One region of the Bacillus sp. CGMCC 1.60114 genome, then DNA from elsewhere that is predicted to be linked to it. Evidence: a T-box and tRNA genes for the amino acid it is inferred to sense, from the RefSeq annotation. Region 1 holds a T-box; the other holds one or more tRNA genes.
What was found. The T-box of region 1 lies ahead of ileS (isoleucine--tRNA ligase). A T-box ahead of a tRNA ligase gene usually reads a tRNA of that ligase, here a tRNA-Ile.
Positions count from the first base shown of each region.

Region 2: it has a tRNA-Ile gene. The T-box ahead of ileS (isoleucine--tRNA ligase) is inferred to sense a tRNA for this amino acid. The anticodon was not compared.

Region 1 covers NZ_JBHTHG010000117.1:236,961-246,162, reverse strand. The annotation lists gene pyrR (bifunctional pyrimidine operon transcriptional regulator/uracil phosphoribosyltransferase) at 1-169, opposite strand, end outside; gene ACFQZ1_RS19840 (RluA family pseudouridine synthase) at 369-1,277, opposite strand; gene lspA (signal peptidase II) at 1,281-1,739, opposite strand; gene ACFQZ1_RS19830 (TraR/DksA C4-type zinc finger protein) at 1,861-2,193, opposite strand; gene ileS (isoleucine--tRNA ligase) at 2,323-5,088, opposite strand; T-box leader at 5,168-5,387, opposite strand; gene divIVA (septum site-determining protein DivIVA) at 5,439-5,945, opposite strand; gene ACFQZ1_RS19815 (YlmH family RNA-binding protein) at 6,038-6,811, opposite strand; gene ACFQZ1_RS19810 (YggT family protein) at 6,824-7,090, opposite strand; gene ACFQZ1_RS19805 (cell division protein SepF) at 7,097-7,558, opposite strand; gene ACFQZ1_RS19800 (YggS family pyridoxal phosphate-dependent enzyme) at 7,578-8,252, opposite strand; gene pgeF (peptidoglycan editing factor PgeF) at 8,258-9,067, opposite strand; gene ACFQZ1_RS19790 (YlmC/YmxH family sporulation protein) at 9,184-9,202, opposite strand, start outside.
Region 2 covers NZ_JBHTHG010000108.1:42-9,243, reverse strand. The annotation lists gene glgB (1,4-alpha-glucan branching protein GlgB) at 1-1,131, opposite strand, end outside; gene ACFQZ1_RS16440 (L-lactate dehydrogenase) at 1,458-2,402, opposite strand; gene ACFQZ1_RS16435 (PTS fructose transporter subunit IIABC) at 2,799-4,646, opposite strand; gene pfkB (1-phosphofructokinase) at 4,746-5,675, opposite strand; gene ACFQZ1_RS16425 (DeoR/GlpR family DNA-binding transcription regulator) at 5,672-6,424, opposite strand; tRNA gene ACFQZ1_RS16420 (tRNA-Glu) at 6,980-7,051, opposite strand; tRNA gene ACFQZ1_RS16415 (tRNA-Ser) at 7,058-7,148, opposite strand; tRNA gene ACFQZ1_RS16410 (tRNA-Asn) at 7,157-7,231, opposite strand; tRNA gene ACFQZ1_RS16405 (tRNA-Ile) at 7,235-7,311, opposite strand; tRNA gene ACFQZ1_RS16400 (tRNA-Gly) at 7,320-7,390, opposite strand; tRNA gene ACFQZ1_RS16395 (tRNA-Lys) at 7,398-7,473, opposite strand; tRNA gene ACFQZ1_RS16390 (tRNA-Thr) at 7,483-7,558, opposite strand; tRNA gene ACFQZ1_RS16385 (tRNA-Phe) at 7,574-7,649, opposite strand; tRNA gene ACFQZ1_RS16380 (tRNA-Asp) at 7,660-7,735, opposite strand; tRNA gene ACFQZ1_RS16375 (tRNA-Met) at 7,738-7,814, opposite strand; tRNA gene ACFQZ1_RS16370 (tRNA-Ser) at 7,840-7,932, opposite strand; tRNA gene ACFQZ1_RS16365 (tRNA-Ile) at 7,951-8,027, opposite strand; tRNA gene ACFQZ1_RS16360 (tRNA-Met) at 8,032-8,108, opposite strand; tRNA gene ACFQZ1_RS16355 (tRNA-Ala) at 8,125-8,197, opposite strand; tRNA gene ACFQZ1_RS16350 (tRNA-Pro) at 8,213-8,286, opposite strand; tRNA gene ACFQZ1_RS16345 (tRNA-Arg) at 8,295-8,368, opposite strand; tRNA gene ACFQZ1_RS16340 (tRNA-Leu) at 8,372-8,460, opposite strand; tRNA gene ACFQZ1_RS16335 (tRNA-Gly) at 8,477-8,551, opposite strand; tRNA gene ACFQZ1_RS16330 (tRNA-Leu) at 8,581-8,661, opposite strand; tRNA gene ACFQZ1_RS16325 (tRNA-His) at 8,679-8,754, opposite strand; tRNA gene ACFQZ1_RS16320 (tRNA-Thr) at 8,763-8,838, opposite strand; tRNA gene ACFQZ1_RS16315 (tRNA-Val) at 8,846-8,921, opposite strand; rRNA gene rrf (5S ribosomal RNA) at 8,926-9,041, opposite strand; partial or broken rRNA gene ACFQZ1_RS16305 (23S ribosomal RNA) at 9,150-9,202, opposite strand, start outside.

The DNA.
Region 1 (9,202 bases):
TTTGACTAATTCGTTCTGCTAAGCGCTGTGCGATAAAAATACCACGCGTTTTAATCCCAACTAGAACACAATTTTCAACACCCTTATTACGTTCTACAATTTCGTGACTAATGCGTGTTAAAGCGCGGCGAATCATTTGATCATCTAGGACCACTGCTTTTTCATTCACGTTCTTCACCTCCAGGCTTTTTTCTTGCATGAGAGGAATGGTAAAAAAAAATCCTCTCGTCGTGTGCGAGAGGATTTTTTGAAAAAGGGTATACGTACCCTACGTATTTCAAACCGTTACCTTCTCAACCTCACGGGGCTGTGTTAAAGGACTTATTCAACTGCTGTTATTATTGCAGTTTTTATAACGATTGTCAATATTATTTTCGCAATTCATCCAAAAGATCTGCAAAAATTTGTGGAATTGGTGCTTCAAATTCTAAATATTCACCTGTGCGCGGGTGAACGAAACCTAAAATACCTGCATGTAATGCTTGACCATTTATATCAAATGTTTTCTTTGGACCATATTTCGGGTCACCTGCAAGTGGGTACCCAATATATTTCATATGTACACGAATTTGATGCGTACGACCTGTTTCCAGTTGACATTCCACATGAGTGAAATTATTAAAACGTTCTAATACACGGAAATGAGTTACAGCATGTTTTCCACTTTCCTCAACAGTCATACTTTGACGGTCTTGTTTATCACGTCCAATTGGCGCATCAACCGTTCCTTTATCATGCGGAATAACACCATGAACAATCGCTTGATAGCGTCTTGTTACTGTTTTTGCCACAAGCTGATTTACAAGTGCTTCATGTGCCATATCATTTTTTGCCACCATCAATAATCCAGACGTATCTTTATCAATGCGGTGCACAATTCCTGGGCGCATTACACCATTAATACCCGATAAATCTTTACAGTGATACATTAAACCGTTTACTAGCGTACTACTCGTATGCCCTGGCGCAGGGTGTACAACCATGCCACGCGGTTTGTTTACGACAAGTACGTCACTATCCTCATAATAAATATCTAAATTCATATCTTCTGGAAGAATATCTAATGATTCTGGTTCTGGAATGGTAACTATAATTTCATCATTTGTTTTTACTTTATAGTTCCCTTTGATGTCCTTTCCGTTTACGGTTACAACACCATCTTTAATCCATTGTTGCACTTGTGAACGAGACCATTCATTATTCACCCCTGCAACAAATTTATCAATCCGTTCATTTTTTTGCTCTTCTGTAACTGTTACTTGTACTACTTCGCTCATTATTTACTCCTTTGTTTTCTTTCCTTCTAGTAATGTTTGAATAATAATTAACGTAACACCAACACATAATGCCGAATCTGCAACGTTAAATACCGGGAAGTTGTATGAGAAAATATACGTATGAATAAAATCAACAACTTCTTGTCGGAATACACGATCAATAAAATTACCAATTGCTCCGCCTAGAATAAGTCCAAGCGAAATACCGAGAAGCTTGTCTGTCTTTGCATATTTTTTCATATAAAATATAATAAAAATAACAAAGATGACGGTGATAACATAGAAGAACCACATTCTATTTTCTAAAATGCCCCATGCAGCGCCACGGTTACGGTGAGACGTTATATACAGCACATTATCAATAATCGGAATACTCTCACCTAGATTCATTTCCTTCACGATAATCCATTTTGATACTTGATCAATGGCAATTACAAATAATGCTATCAAATAATATATCATTTTCGTTTCCCCCACAATGACAGTGTACCTCAAAATTTTAGCATAGCTGCTATGTTTTCACAATGAAGCATCGTAAGGAAGCATAAAATAAAATGAATTAGGTAATATAATATTGTTGTCTTTAAATTGTTTTTACTTTCTCATAAAAACATTCATGAACTGTACGTGCTGTTGGCATACCTTTTAATTGTCTAAGCGTCATTCTTTGCCCTGTTTCTTCACAAATTCCATACATGCCTATTTCCATTTTCCAAAGTGCTCGCTCCACATCTTTTAAATCTTCTCTCATATCATGCAATAATAATTTATTTTTCCCATCAGTATTAGCTATACCTAGAAATTCCTGTCCAAATTCTACATCATACGCATACATCTCTTCTTTTGCTAATCGCTCCTGTAGTTCTCGTTGCATCAATTGTAGCTCTTCTTGAATCTCCATGTATGTGTCAGTCACAAGTGTGTCCCTCCCGGCTGGAATGTACCGTTAGTTTATCCGAAAAGCACACGATTACCGCACACACATTTTTCCTTCCAAGGAAGAAAAAATCGACTGCATATAAGGCAGTCGATTTTCCTCATTTCTTTATTTTACATAATGTTCTTTTACAACTTCTCCGCAGCGTTCACATAATGTTGGATGTTCTGCATTACTTCCTACTGTTTCAGACACAACCCAGCAACGTTCGCACGTTTCACCAGTTGCTTGTGCTACAACGACAGCTGTATGTTCATATTTCGGTGCATCAACTGGCGCTTCTTCCATCGTTCCACCAAGTTTATACTCAGAAACAATAAACAACTGTTTTAAATCTTCACTAATAGACTCTAACATTTGTTTCATTTCTGCAGTTGGGAATAGGGTAATGCTCGCATTTAACGATTTACCAATTACTTTCTCATTACGCGCCACTTCTAACGCTTTTAATACATCATCGCGAAGTGTCATAAATGCATCCCATTTTACTTTTAACTCTTCAGCACCTTCTACTTCTACAGCTTCCGGCATATCAGTTAACTGAACGCTTTCTTCTACTACACCAGGAACATATGGCCATACTTCATCCGCTGTATGAGGTAAAATTGGCGTTACAAGTTTTGTTAACGCAACAAGAACATCATACAATACCGTTTGAATTGCACGGCGATCGTGATTATTTTCTGCTTCGATATATAAAATATCTTTTGCAAAATCTAAATAGAATGAACTTAAATCAATTGTACAGAAGTTATGAATTGCATGATATACAGCAGCAAATTCATACGTTTCATAAGCCTCTTTTACTTTTGTAATTAAGTCATTTAATTTCACTAACATGTAGCGGTCTACTTCACGAAGTTCAGCTTTTGCTACTGCATCTTGACTTGGATTAAAGTCAGCTAAGTTTCCTAATAAGAAACGGAATGTATTACGGATTTTACGATATACTTCTGCTACTTGTTTTAAAATATCATCTGAAATACGTACATCAGATTGATAATCAACAGAAGATACCCACAGACGTAAAATATCTCCACCTAATTGATCCATGATTTTCTTCGGTACAACAATATTCCCGATAGATTTACTCATTTTACGACCTTCACCGTCTAGTACGAACCCATGACTTAAAACACCTTTATATGGTGCTTTACCTGTTACTGCAACTGCTGTTGATAACGAAGAGTTAAACCAGCCACGATATTGATCAGATCCCTCTAAGTACAAATCAGCTGGACGTTGTAAGTCCTCGCGCTCTTCTAGGACAGCTTGATGAGAAGAACCTGAATCAAACCATACGTCCATAATGTCTGTTTCTTTACGGAACTCACCATTTGGACTAGATGGATGTGTAAATCCTTCTGGTAATAAATCTTTCGCTTCACGTTCAAACCATACGTTAGAACCGTTCTCACGGAATAGATCTGCTACGTGATTGATTGTTTCATCTGTAATAATTGGATCGCCATTCTCTGCATAGAAGACAGGAATTGGTACACCCCACGCACGTTGACGAGAAATACACCAGTCACCACGGTCACGAACCATATTATGAAGACGTGTTTCACCCCATGCTGGTACCCATTTCGTTTCTTCAACAGCTTGTAATAACTCCTTGCGGAATGCTTCAATAGATGCAAACCACTGTGCAGTTGCACGGAAAATAATTGGTTGTTTCGTTCTCCAGTCATGCGGATAAGAATGCGTAATAAATGTTAATTTTAATAACGCACCAACCTCTTCTAATTTTTCTGTAATTGGTTTATTTGCCTTATCATAAAATAGTCCTTCAAATCCAGGTGCTTCACTTGTTAGTACACCTTTATCATCAACTGGGCAAAGAACTTCTAAGCCATATTGTTTCCCAACAAGGAAGTCATCTTCCCCGTGCCCTGGTGCTGTATGTACACAACCTGTACCAGCATCTGTTGTAACATGTTCACCAAGCATAACTAAAGAATCACGGTCATAGAATGGATGCTTAGCCACTGTATACTCAAGCTCGCTACCTTTTACTGTTTTAACAACTTCTGTGTTTTCCCACTCTAATGTTTTTGAAACTGTTTCGAGTAGCTCAGAAGCAATGATATATTTTGCATCATCTACTTTTACGATGCTGTATTCAAGTTCTGGATGAACAGAAATACCTAAGTTAGCTGGCAATGTCCAAGGTGTTGTTGTCCAAATAATGAACTTCTCGTCACCTTCTAAAACATTTTTTCCATCTTTTACAGGGAATGCTACGTAAATAGATGCAGATTTTTTATCTTTATATTCAATTTCCGCTTCTGCTAATGCAGATTCACTTGTCGGAGACCAGTAAACAGGTTTTTGACCTTTATAAATGTAGCCCTTTTTCGCCATTTCACCAAATACTTTAATTTGTTGTGCTTCGTACGCTGGCTTTAATGTAATGTATGGGTTATCCCAATCACCTCGTACACCTAAACGTTTAAATTGTTCACGCTGACGGCTTACTTGCTCGTATGCGTATTCTTCACAAAGTTTACGGAACTCAGCAACTGTCATTTCTTTACGCTTAACGCCTTTATTTGTTAAAGCTTGCTCGATTGGTAATCCATGCGTATCCCAACCTGGTACATATGGTGCTGAAAAACCATTCATTGATTTATAGCGTACAATAAAATCTTTTAACACTTTATTTAACGCGTGTCCCATATGAATGTCACCATTCGCATATGGAGGTCCATCATGTAGTACGAATAGCGGACGTCCCTTTGTACGTTCTTGTACTTTTTCATAAATATTCATTTCCGCCCATTTTTCTTGCATTACAGGCTCACGTTTCGGTAAATTTCCACGCATTGGAAATTCAGTTTTTGGCATTAATAATGTATCTTTGTAATCCATGCTTAATTCCTCCTTAAATATACAAAAAAAGACATTTTTTCTAAATAAACGGAATAAAAAAGAGACCTTCTCATCCCAAAAAAGGGACGAGAAGGTCTCCCGCGGTACCACCCTAGTAGACTACTACATATAGCAATCCTCTTTATATTCTTAACGCGAATACACGCCTCTGCTTACTTTGTTGTTCAGCGAGGAACTCCAGGGTGATATTCCCATTCTCTCCTTATCCTGAGCTTCCACCGTCCTCAGTTCGCTATATAAGGTATGAAAAAAGTACTTATCCCTATCTTCGTTTTTCTAAAAATTTATGTTGTATAGAATTATATGTAATAATAAGAAAAACGTCAAGCTTACACTGTTTCTTCTTTCTTAAGAAGCTCATCTACTTCTTCTTCTAACTCGATTAGCTTGTCCCAATCATCATTGTTTAGCATTTCAAGCTGTGCTTCTATTAGCATACGGAAACGTGTACGGAACACTTTCGCTTGCTTTTTCAATTCTTCAATATCAAATGCCACTTTTCTTGATTTTACTAACGCTTCGTTAATAATACGGTCCGCATTTTTCTCTGCTTCACGAACAATTAACTTCGCTTCTTTTTGTGCATTACGCTTAACTTCTTCTGCTGCTTCTTGCGCTACAACAATAGATTTATTTAATGTATCTTCAATATTAGAGAAATGTTCTAATTTCCCTTCTAGTTGTGCGACTTTTTCTTCTAACGCCTTTTTTTCACGAATCACTAATTCATAATCTTTGATGACTTGATCAAGAAATTCATTTACTTGATCCTCATCGTAGCCGCGAAAGCCACGACTAAATTCTTTATTATGAATATCTAACGGTGTTAACGGCACAAACGCCACCTCCAAGTAGGTTATCTAAAATTTCCTTTTTAATTATATCTTTTCTTCGACAAAATGGGAGATTTTCCTTCTAAAAAAAGAAATCATTTTAAGATTCCATACAAAATTCTCCATTTATCGCGTTTTGTTTTTCCATCAACAGTGAGTAATTTACTCCTGCCATAACCTCTAACAGAAAATACATCTCCCGGAAAGCAGTCATAAGCAGATTGCTCAACTACTTTCCAATTCACTTTCACAAGACCATTTTTGATAAACGGCTGTGTTTTCTGACGAGATATATGAAACATTTCTGCTATTAGTACATCTAATCGAAGCGACGAAACAGTTCCCGATTTCTCGTCCCACTGTTCTTGTATATGTAATACGTTTTCAGATAACACAGGTGCTAAAGACACTTTTGTTCTTCCAATTGATTGTAAATTCATTTTTATATACGAAACAACTTCTTTTGCAACTACAATTTGGGCACGATTTTCTTGGAGCCAAATATCTCCGCATTTATGTCTCTTTAATCCAAGAGACATAAATGCCCCCAATATTTGACGATGTTCCAGCGTGTAAAATTTAGAAGGATAGTCAATTTCTAATACTTCTACTTGAAACTCTTCTTCATTCGGCATAAGATAATTTGGATAAATTAACGCTCGTTTTCTTTCTGCATTAGGAGTAGCTCCATAAAGTTGAAACATAGCATCTCCTTGATGTCCAACAATCATAGAAACAATCTGTTGTTCACGCGGGTCAAGAAAATCAGTCAGTTTCACTTGATGATATTCTTCTGCCGCTTGCTTCCATTCTAACACTTTATCAACGAAAACCGTTTCTTCAGGTCTAAAATGTTCATAGATGCTCATGTATACATCCTCTTACCTCACAAAAAATTCAAATACACGGATCAATCCTGAACTAGCTAAGCGTAGTACAATGATTGCTACGATTGGAGAAATATCAATTACTCCAATCGGTGGGATAAACCTCCGGAATGGTTCTAAATATGGCTCACAAATACGGGCAAGGAAATCACCAAACGTCGACTCTCTTGCTCCCGGAACCCAAGATAGTAGGATATAGATAATAAGCGCCCAGGAATAAATTTGTATTACATAGAGCAATATTTGTAAAATCATTGTCATGGCGTATTACCACCTCTTTATATTTGTATCTTCCTCTTCACCGAACAATTCAGAAATTGCTCCAACAATGTCTACATTATCAGGTGTACATATAAATGTTTTTGGACCTAATTTTTGAATGTCCCCGCCTATTGCATATACAGTTCCGCTTAGAAAATCAACGATACGTAATGCTTGATCTGTAGACATGCGCTGTAAATTAATCACAACCGCACGGCGACCTTTTAAATGATCAGCAATACCCTGTGCCTCTGAATACGTACGTGGCTCTAATAAAACAACTTTTGAAGGGTGTTTTGCTGTTTCAATACTTACTACGTTTTGTTTCGGTTGTACTTTTGCAAGCGGAATATCCTGTTCCGGTTCCTGCTGTTTTTTCATTTCTTTTTGCTCCTTTTCATAAGCATAGTGTGCTTCTCGCTCTTCTGGTGTGTCAAAAAAGAAGTACTTTACTTTTGACCAACTCATAATAAGATTCTCCTTCCTTCTATTCTTTTCCTACTAAAATCGTCCCCAAACGAATAAATGTAGCGCCTTCTTCAATTGCAATTGTATAATCATTTGACATTCCCATTGATAACTCCGTACATGGAGCATACGATAGCTTTAAATCTTGTACTTGCTTTTGCAGTTTACGCAACATTTGAAAACAACTACGAATTTGCATTTCATCATCCGTGTAAGGTGCCATTGTCATAAGTCCAACAACCTCAATCTTATCCAACTGTTGTAAATTGTGAATAAACTCAATTGTTTCATCTATAGCTATTCCTTGTTTGGACTCTTCCTCTGAAGTTTTCACTTGTACAAAGCAGCGAATTGGTTTAGTTGCTCGTTTTTGAATTTCTTTTGCAAGTGAAAGACGATCAAGTGAGTGTAAATAATCAATTTCATTTACAATCTCTTTTACTTTTCTAGACTGCAATGAACCGATAAAATGCCACGTCGCTTTGCTTCCAAAGTACTCATATTTCTGCAAAAAGCCTTCATTACGATTTTCACCAAGATGTATAAGCCCGGCTTGTAACACCTCATTTGTTTTTTCAATACCTACTGTTTTTGTAACAGCAACAAGTGTAACTTCATCTAAAGATCTATTCACTCGTTGACATGCTTTTTCAACTTCTTGTTGAACGTATATTAAATTTTCTTGTACTGTCACTACTTTCACTCCTCCTTAAAGCCGATAAAACTAAGCATTCTTCCCGTCTTTCCATGATCACGACGATGCGAGAAAAATAATTGCGTTTCACAGCTTGTACAAAGAGATGACATGATAATATGCTCTTCTTTAATCCCAGCTTGTAAACAAAGCAAACGATTTATTTCTTTTAAATCAATTGCATATTGTCCATCAGAAATCATTTCATATGGAACGGAACCATGAACCACTTGTTTAGCTGCAGATAACACACGTTCATCCACAACGTAACAACACGCACCAATAGACGGACCGATGGCAACATGTATATCATCAAGTGATACACCTTCTTCTTTCCACTTTCTAATCATTTCACTTGCAATTCCTTTTACGGTTCCTTTCCAACCAGCATGTGCAAGTCCAATCATTTTATAAGATGGGGAATAGAAGTATAATGGAACACAATCCGCATAACAAGATGTTAATAACACGTCAGTATCTGTCGTATATATGCCATCTGTATTCGGGATACCATCTTTATAGGAAAAGACCCCTTTTCCCTTCTCTTGCTTTCCTACTTTTGCAACATGATAGTCATGAACCTGTTCCGAACAAATCCAATTTTCTAATGAAACATGTAATTTTTCTGCTAAAAGACGCCGATTTTCATGAACATCTTCCACGTTGTCATGGACGTGTAGCCCCAAATTCATTGTATGAAACGATCCGGTACTCACTCCGCCTTCTTTTGTCGTAAATCCAGCTATGATGGGCCCCAGTTGTTCCCATGCTTGTAAATGTAACATATCGTCCTTATATGTAAATGGTTCTCTCATAAAAAGGCTCCTTATAATAAAATAACATAAAAAGTATGGTACTTCCTGTCTATTTTACCATACTTTTATTTTTCCATAATGACAACATAAAAAAAAAGAGGAATTTGTAACATTCTTTAAGAAATTGTCGGTGTT
Region 2 (9,202 bases), on a different contig from region 1:
CATATTCCATTTATAATTAAAACCGAGTCCACCTTCGTATGTCGGTGCAGTTACGAGCGGCCATGCTGTTGAATCTTCCGCAGTCATTAAGAAAGTTGGATCTTCCGCAAATACTGCTTCATTCAGCTGTTGCAGGAATAATACAGCATGTTCATTACTTTCCTGCCCCCCATTTCGCTCCCAATATAGCATGTTAGCAACCGCATCAACGCGAAAGCCGTCGATATGATAATACTTCATCCAAAACAATGCATTCGAAATGAGAAAATTTCGTACTTCTTGTTTTCCTAAATCAAAGTTCACAGTTCCCCATACGTGATTTTCTTGTACATCAAGATCTCTATATTCATACGTTGGTTCTCCATCAAATAAGTAAAGACCATGAGCATCTTTACAAAAATGCCCTGGTACCCAATCTAAAATGACACCGATCCCATATTTGTGACATTCATCGACAAAATACATAAAATCCTGCGGTGTTCCGTATCTACTTGTCGGCGCATAATATCCAGTCCCTTGATATCCCCAAGAACGATCATACGGGTGTTCAATAAGCGGCATAATTTCAATATGAGTAAATTGATGCTCCACTACATACGGAATAAGCTCATCTGCCATTTCTCTGTAAGAGTAAAAAGACTCATCTTCTTTCTTTTTCCATGAACCAAAGTGAAGCTCATAAATTGCTAACGGTTCATTGTAAATTGGTTTTCGTTTCTTTTTTTGAAACCACTTCTGATCTTTCCATTTATATCCTTTTATATCATAAACAATGGATGCCGTATTTGGTCTCACTTCAGCATACATTGCATACGGATCAGCTTTTAAAATTGTATGACCGTTTGAGGCTTCGATTGCATATTTGTACAATTCTAGCTGAGCTACATTTGGTATAAATAAAGACCAAATTCCTTCCTCTGTCACTCGCATCATTTCATGCATTTGATTATTCCATTCATTAAAATCCCCTACAATACTCACAGCTTGTGCATGAGGAGCCCATACGGAAAAGCGTGTTCCTTGCACCCCATCTTCCTTAGTTAGATGAGCCCCAAGTATTTCGTAGCTATTGTAAAATTTCTCTTTATGAAACAATAGCATGTTTTCCTCATTACAATTTGTTACAATCACTATGTTCACCTCACAAGATGACAGAATTTTTAATATGTTATTACTATTCTTCGGTAAATAGAAATATCCTTGCGATTTTCTAAAAAAACATACGTTTTTTTCGCGGAAATTCATGGTAATTCCGTAAATTTCAGCTGAAAATATCGAATTTTGACGAATATTCCTTGTAAGCGTTTTATTTTAGAATAATTTTTAAAGTAAAAAAGAGGGAGGAGTTTACAGTTATTCTGTTATTACTGTCTACTTAAAGTAAAATATAAAAAAACCCTTTCCGGCAAAAGGGGGATGTACAGGGGCTTGCCGGAAAGGGTTATATACAATTTGGATTATAGTACTGGTGCCATAGTTTCTTTTAGCACTTTTACAGAATGATCAAATTTCAATTCTTCTTCTGCGTTCAATTCAAGCTCTACAACTTCTCGAATACCTTGACGGTTGATAACTGCTGGAACACCTACGTAAACATCTTGTTGTCCGTATTGTCCTTCAAGGTATGCAGATACTGTCAATACGCTGTTTTCATTGTTTAAAATCGCTTTAGTTACACGTAATAGTGACATACCGATACCATAGTAAGTTGCACCTTTGCGTTGAATAATATGATAAGCAGCATCTCGTACATTCACAAAGATTTCATCTAAATCGCTTTGATTGTACTTTTCATTGTTTGCTAAAATTGTTTCTAGTTTTTGTACACCAACAGTTGTATGGCTCCATACTGGAAGCTCTGTGTCACCATGTTCACCAATAATATATGCGTGAACGTTACGTGGATCCACATTTAAATATTCACCTAACATGTAACGGAAACGAGCAGAGTCTAAAGTTGTACCAGAACCAATTACACGTTCTTTTGGTAATCCAGATTCTTTCCAAGTTACATAAGTTAAAATATCAACTGGGTTAGTTGCGATTAAGAAGATACCATCAAATCCGCTATCCATGATGCCGCGAACGATTTGTTTAAAGATTTTTGTGTTCTTCTCAACTAAATCTAAGCGAGTTTCACCTGGCTTTTGTGGCAATCCAGCAGTAATAACAACAAGATCTGCATCTTTACAATCTGCATAACTACCTTTCCAAACCTTTGTTGGAGCTGGAGCAAATGGAACAGCATGGCTTAAATCCATTGCTTCCCCTTCTGCTTTTGCTTCGTTTACGTCAACAAGAACAAACTCTTCAGCTACACCTTGGTTAATCATAGAATATGCATAGCTGCAACCTACAGCTCCTGTTCCTACTAATACTACGCGATTAATACCTTTTTTCATGGTAAAATCCCCTCTCTATCTTTCATTTCATTATTATCATTGTCATTTAAGTAAATAATTAAAATACTGATTTTATATTGTTTAACTTCCTTACACACATATTGTAGCACGTTTCTTTGTGAATACATTCACAATTTATGGCCTATTTGTGAACTTTTTCACAGATAGGATAAAGTTATAACGGTACATGTGGAATCCATTTCAATCTACCATATACATATTCTAAATTCACATACTGTTTTCCTTCATATTTGTTAAGTATGCTTGATAAAAAGAAAAATAAGGATTCTTATCCGTACTATGAAGAAAGAACTCTAAAAACAACATTTCGATATTTTTTAGGCACATTCTTTTTTTAACAATGTAAAAAAAGCGGTCAAAAATTGACCGCTTTTCTTATTTATTTACAGGCTTTTTCCAAATCCCAAGCATAACTGCTGTTACAACTGCTCCTATTACGATAGCTAATAAATAAAGTATCGGTTTATTCACAAGAGGGATAACGAACAAGCCACCGTGCGGTGCAGGAAGAGTAATATGAAACCCCATAGTCAGAGCACCTGCAATCGCAGACCCTATAACACAGCTTACAATTACACGTAATGGATCAGCTGCTGCAAATGGAATAGCACCCTCTGTAATAAAAGAAAGACCCATAATATAATTTGTAATACCAGATTTGCGCTCTGCCTCTGTAAATTTTCCTTTAAAGAAAGTTGTTGCTAATGCAACTCCAAGCGGCGGAACCATACCGCCAGCCATAACTGCAGCATGCGGTCCGAAATTATGTGCAGCAATTGCCGCTAATCCGAATGTAAAGGCAGCTTTGTTGATAGGCCCTCCCATATCCACGGCCATCATACCACCAAGAATGATACCTAATAAAATAGCATTTCCTCCGCTTAATCCATTTAACCAATGTGTTAAACCTTTATTCATTGCTACTACAGGATCATTTACAACAAGAATCATAATCAAACCAGTAATCATAATACCAAACAACGGATACAAAAGAACAGGTTTAATTCCTTCAAGTTGTGCCGGTAATACTTGAAAAGCTTTTTTCAAGAGAACGATCACATAACCTGCCAGAAATCCTGCGATTAAACCACCGAGAAATCCAGCCCCAGCTTGTGCTGCTAAATAACCTCCAACCATACCAGGTGCAAAACCAGGCCGATCTGCGATACTACTTGCAATAAATCCTGCTAATACTGGAACGATAAAGAAAAATGCTCCGTTTCCGCCACCAATTGCCATTAATGTAGAAGCAATCGGCCCTTTTGCATGAATGCCGCCAAAAGCGAATGCCAGTGCGATTAAAATCCCGCCACCAACAACGAATGGAAGCATGTTGGATACACCATTCATTAAATGCTTATAAAATCCTGTGCGTTTTTCTTTTACTTCGCCCTTTACAGTTTCCCCTGTTCCTTGATAGATAGGTCCATCCTGTTTAAGCGCACGGTTAATAAGTTCCTCAGATTTACGAATTCCAGCTGCAACTGGTACCTCAATAACATGCTTTCCTTTAAAACGATCCATCTCAACTTGTTTATCTGCAGCAATAATAATTGCCACTGCATCATGAATCTCTTCTGCAGTCAATTCATTTTTTACTCCTGTAGAACCATTTGTTTCTACTTTTATATCAACACCCATTTCCTTTGCTTTTGATTTTAAAGCATCTGCTGCCATATACGTATGAGCAATTCCTGTAGGACAAGCAGTAACTGCTAAAATTTTCCCCTTTGAACTTGACTGTACAGTATTTTCTTCTTTATTAACTTCTTTCTCTTTCGCATCAATAAGGTGCAGTAGCTCGTCTTCTGTTTGCGCTTTCATAAGTTTCCCGCGAAATTCCGCATCCATAAGTAATGTAGATAAGCGAGAAAGAGTTTCCAAATGAGCATTATTTGCTCCTTCACTTGCTGCAATCATAAAGAATAAATGAGCTGGTTGACCATCGAGAGATTCATAGTCTATACCGCTATCTGATTTCGCAAAACAAATAGCAGGTGTCTTAACCGCAGCCGTTTTTGCATGAGGAATTGCAATCCCTTCTCCAATGCCAGTAGTACTTTGTGCTTCACGAGTTAAAATTGCCTCTTTAAATTGAATCTCATCATGTAATCGGCCTGCTTGTGCAAGCTTACTTACCATTTCATCAATCGTTTCTTGCTTAGAAGATGTTTGTAATTGTAGAAGAATTGTGTCTTTTTTTAGTAATTCTGTAATTTTCATATAGATCCTTCTCTCCTATAAAGTGAAACTTCCATCCGTGAAGATTTTCTTCATTTCCCCTATCTTCTTCGCTTCGCTCTCAATCTTAAGATGGGTGGCTTACTGCCCGTTAATGTAGGATAAAGATTGTACTTCTACTTGCAACAATAGTTCCTCAATTTTTTCTTTTTCAGCAAGATCAGAAGAAAATGCTGTTGCGCTTCCAGTAGCAACGCCAAATCGAAATGCTTCTTTTAAATCTCCAGTTTTTTCATATGTTCCTAGAAAACCGGCCACAAGCGAATCACCAGCTCCAACAGAATTTACAACTTGCCCTTTCGGCACATTAGCAAAATATGCATGCTCCTTCGCAAGAAAGAGTGCACCATCCCCAGCCATTGATACAACAACATGCTCTGCGCCCATTTCAAGAAGCTTCTTACCGTATAATGCCGCATCTTGAATACTTTGAATTTCTACATCAAATAGTTCGCCTAACTCGTGATGGTTTGGCTTTATAAAGAATGGACGGTGCTTTACAACATCAATCAATGCCTTTCCGCTCGCATCAACAGCTACTTTCACGCCGCGCGCACTGCATTCCTTTGTGATTTCTTTATATAACGATTCTGGTAAAGACGGTGGAATACTGCCTGCCAATAATAGAACATCACCTTCTTGTAAATTGCCTACTTGCTGTATTAAACGTTCTAATTGTTCACTTAAAATAACAGGACCTCTTCCATTTATTTCAGTTTCTTGTCCTGTTTTCAATTTAATGTTAATCCGCGAATCACCATCTACTTCAATAAAATCGGTTGCAATACCCTCTTCTTCTAATTTTTCTTGAATAAAGCGACCAGTAAATCCCCCTATGAATCCAAGCGCTTTTGAAGAAACATCAATTCTTTTTAGAACACGGGATACATTAATTCCTTTTCCGCCTGGATACTTCACTTCTTTTTCCATGCGATTTAGCGAATGTAGTGCAAAATTATTTACTTGCACTACATAATCTACAGAAGGATTCAATGTTACAGTGTAAATCATACTGTCACGACCTTTATTAATGTTTTTTTAGCATAAGGAGCTACTTCGTTCTCTCCAATATTAGTTGCAATAATATTTGCTGCTTCGAGCTCTTCAATTTTCGCAAATGATATCTCTGAAAATTTACTGCCATCCGCCAGAACATAACACGAGTTAGAAAGTTGCAGAGCTGTTTTCTTCAGCAAAGCTTCCTCAGGGTCTGGCGTTGTATAACCGTAAACAGGATGAACAGCATTTGCCCCTAAAAAACAAAAATCGAATCGATAGCGAAGTAAGCTTTCAAGGGCAGCGCTTCCAATTAACGCTCTTGTATTGCTTTTCATCATGCCACCAAGTAAATAAGCCCGAATATTGGCTTGAAACAATGCCTCAATATGCATAAGTCCATTTGTCACGACAGTTATATCTTTTCCCTCCAAAAATGGAATCATTTCAAACGTCGTACTTCCGGCATCTAAATAAATACAATGCCCGTCTTCCACAAGAGATGCTGCATATTGACCAATCGACTTTTTTTCCTGAAGATTTTTGAAGGATTTTTCATTCATACTCGGTTCTTTTCCTTTTGATTGTAACGGTGAAGCTCCGCCATGAACACGCTTTATATAGTTTTTCTCTTCTAAATAAATCAAATCTCTTCGAATCGTCGATTCCGATGAGTTAGTTGCAGCAACTAACTCTTGAAGCTTTACAATTCCTTTATTTTTCACCAAATCCAAAATAATTTGGTGACGCTCAGGTGTTAACATGCCGCCACCTCCTTCTTACATTCATCATAACGAAAACCCTTTCAAAAATCAATCAAAATCATTCAAAAACAATCATAAATATCATAAATAAACCAAAAACAATCATAAAACTTTAACATTACACTTAACAGTCGTCATATGCCCACTTACTCATGATCGAGCATATATGTTTGGAAAAAAGGTAGTTGCAATGGGTGAACAACAATGGAAGAGTCAAAAAAGAACTATCACTTACATTGATACAGTTGTAGGAAGGGGCTTTGCAATCGCACTTAAAATTGGTACACGAGGTAACCAACATTCCTATATATCAACACAAAGATTGTATTTCTTGCACGGAGCATTCAAGTGTATTCTGCGCCAGAATTCAACAAATATTTGTTTGGAGACTTTTTAGGAAAGATTACTAATGTTTTTTGTGGTTGTTTAATAATTGCTTGAATTTTAATTTTGATGTGGGAACTACAAGTAGCTGCTAAATCATAGAATTATAGAATGGAAGAGTTTCAACAACATAAAAAAAAGAGATAGCATAATATGCTATCTCTTTTAATATGACCCGTACGGGATTCGAACCCGTGTTACCGCCGTGAAAGGGCGGTGTCTTAACCACTTGACCAACGGGCCAATTTCTGGCAGAGAAGAAGGGATTCGAACCCTCGCACCGCGTAAGCGATCTACTCCCTTAGCAGGGGAGCCCCTTGAGCCACTTGGGTACTTCTCTATATTATATGGCTCCGCAGGTAGGACTCGAACCTACGACCGATCGGTTAACAGCCGATAGCTCTACCACTGAGCTACTGCGGAATATGGTGGGCCTAAATGGACTCGAACCATCGACCTCACGCTTATCAGGCGTGCGCTCTAACCAGCTGAGCTATAGGCCCATAAAAAAAGCGGGTGAAGAGAATCGAACTCTCGACCAGAGCTTGGAAGGCTCTTGTTTTACCACTAAACTACACCCGCATAAAAATGGTGAGCCATGAAGGACTCGAACCTTCGACCCTCTGATTAAAAGTCAGATGCTCTACCAACTGAGCTAATGGCTCATTTTGAAATGGTGCCGGCTAGAGGACTTGAACCCCCAACCTACTGATTACAAGTCAGTTGCTCTACCAATTGAGCTAAGCCGGCTTGCATATTTCAAAATGGTGGCTCGGGACGGAATCGAACCGCCGACACGAGGATTTTCAGTCCTCTGCTCTACCGACTGAGCTACCGAGCCTTTATGTAAATGGCGGTCCCGACCGGGGTCGAACCGGCGATCTCCTGCGTGACAGGCAGGCATGTTAACCACTACACCACGGGACCATTGGTTGCGGGGACAGGATTTGAACCTGCGACCTTCGGGTTATGAGCCCGACGAGCTACCAGACTGCTCCACCCCGCGACGATATAATATTTTTTTTAAAAAATGGAGGAGGTAGAGGGATTCGAACCCCCGCGCGACTCTCGCCGCCTGTCGGTTTTCAAGACCGATCCCTTCAGCCAGACTTGGGTATACCTCCATATATATAAAACTTGAGTGGTGGACCTTGTAGGACTCGAACCTACGACCGGACGGTTATGAGCCGTCTGCTCTAACCAGCTGAGCTAAAGGTCCTTTATGGTAGCGGCGGAGGGGATCGAACCCCCGACCTCACGGGTATGAACCGTACGCTCTAGCCAGCTGAGCTACACCGCCATAAAAGATATATAAGTGGAGCCTAGCGGGATCGAACCGCTGACCTCCTGCGTGCAAGGCAGGCGCTCTCCCAGCTGAGCTAAGGCCCCAAGATTTTAAAACTATCGGGAAGACAGGATTCGAACCTGCGACCCCCTGGTCCCAAACCAGGTGCTCTACCAAGCTGAGCCACTTCCCGTTAATAAGCGCGCCCGAGAGGACTCGAACCCCTAACCTTTTGATCCGTAGTCAAACGCTCTATCCAATTGAGCTACGGGCGCATATGGTGCCGAGGGCGGGGGTCGAACCCGCACGGTGGTCACCCACCGCAGGATTTTAAGTCCTGTGCGTCTGCCTGTTCCGCCACCCCGGCATGTCATATTGAAAATTGGAGCGGAAGACGGGATTCGAACCCGCGACCCCAACCTTGGCAAGGTTGTATTCTACCACTGAACTACTTCCGCAAGACATATATGACTTATTCAATTAAAAGTGCGGGTGAAGGGAGTCGAACCCCCACGCCAAAGGCGCCAGATCCTAAGTCTGGTGCGTCTGCCAATTCCGCCACACCCGCATATTATTTTTTAAAAATGGGGCGACTGATGGGAATCGAACCCACGAGTGTCGGAGCCACAATCCGATGCGTTAACCACTTCGCCACAGCCGCCATAATCCTGGTGCCGGCTAGAGGACTTGAACCCCCAACCTACTGATTACAAGTCAGTTGCTCTACCAATTGAGCTAAGCCGGCATTTATATGGTGGAGGATGACGGGATCGAACCGCCGACCCCCTGCTTGTAAGGCAGGTGCTCTCCCAGCTGAGCTAATCCTCCATTTGCCTGGCAACGTCCTACTCTCACAGGGACAAAGTCCCAACTACCATCGGCGCTAGAGAGCTTAACTTCCGTGTTCGGTATGGGAACGGGTGTGACCTCTCTGCCATCATTACCAGACTATATTCACTTGAGACAATCATTATTATACTTGATTCACTAAAAAAGTCAACAAGTTTTTTTATATTCTCTCAAAACTAGATAACATCAATGCAGTATTCATATTATATGGTTAAGTCCTCGATCTATTAGTATTCGTCAGCTCCACATGTCACCATGCT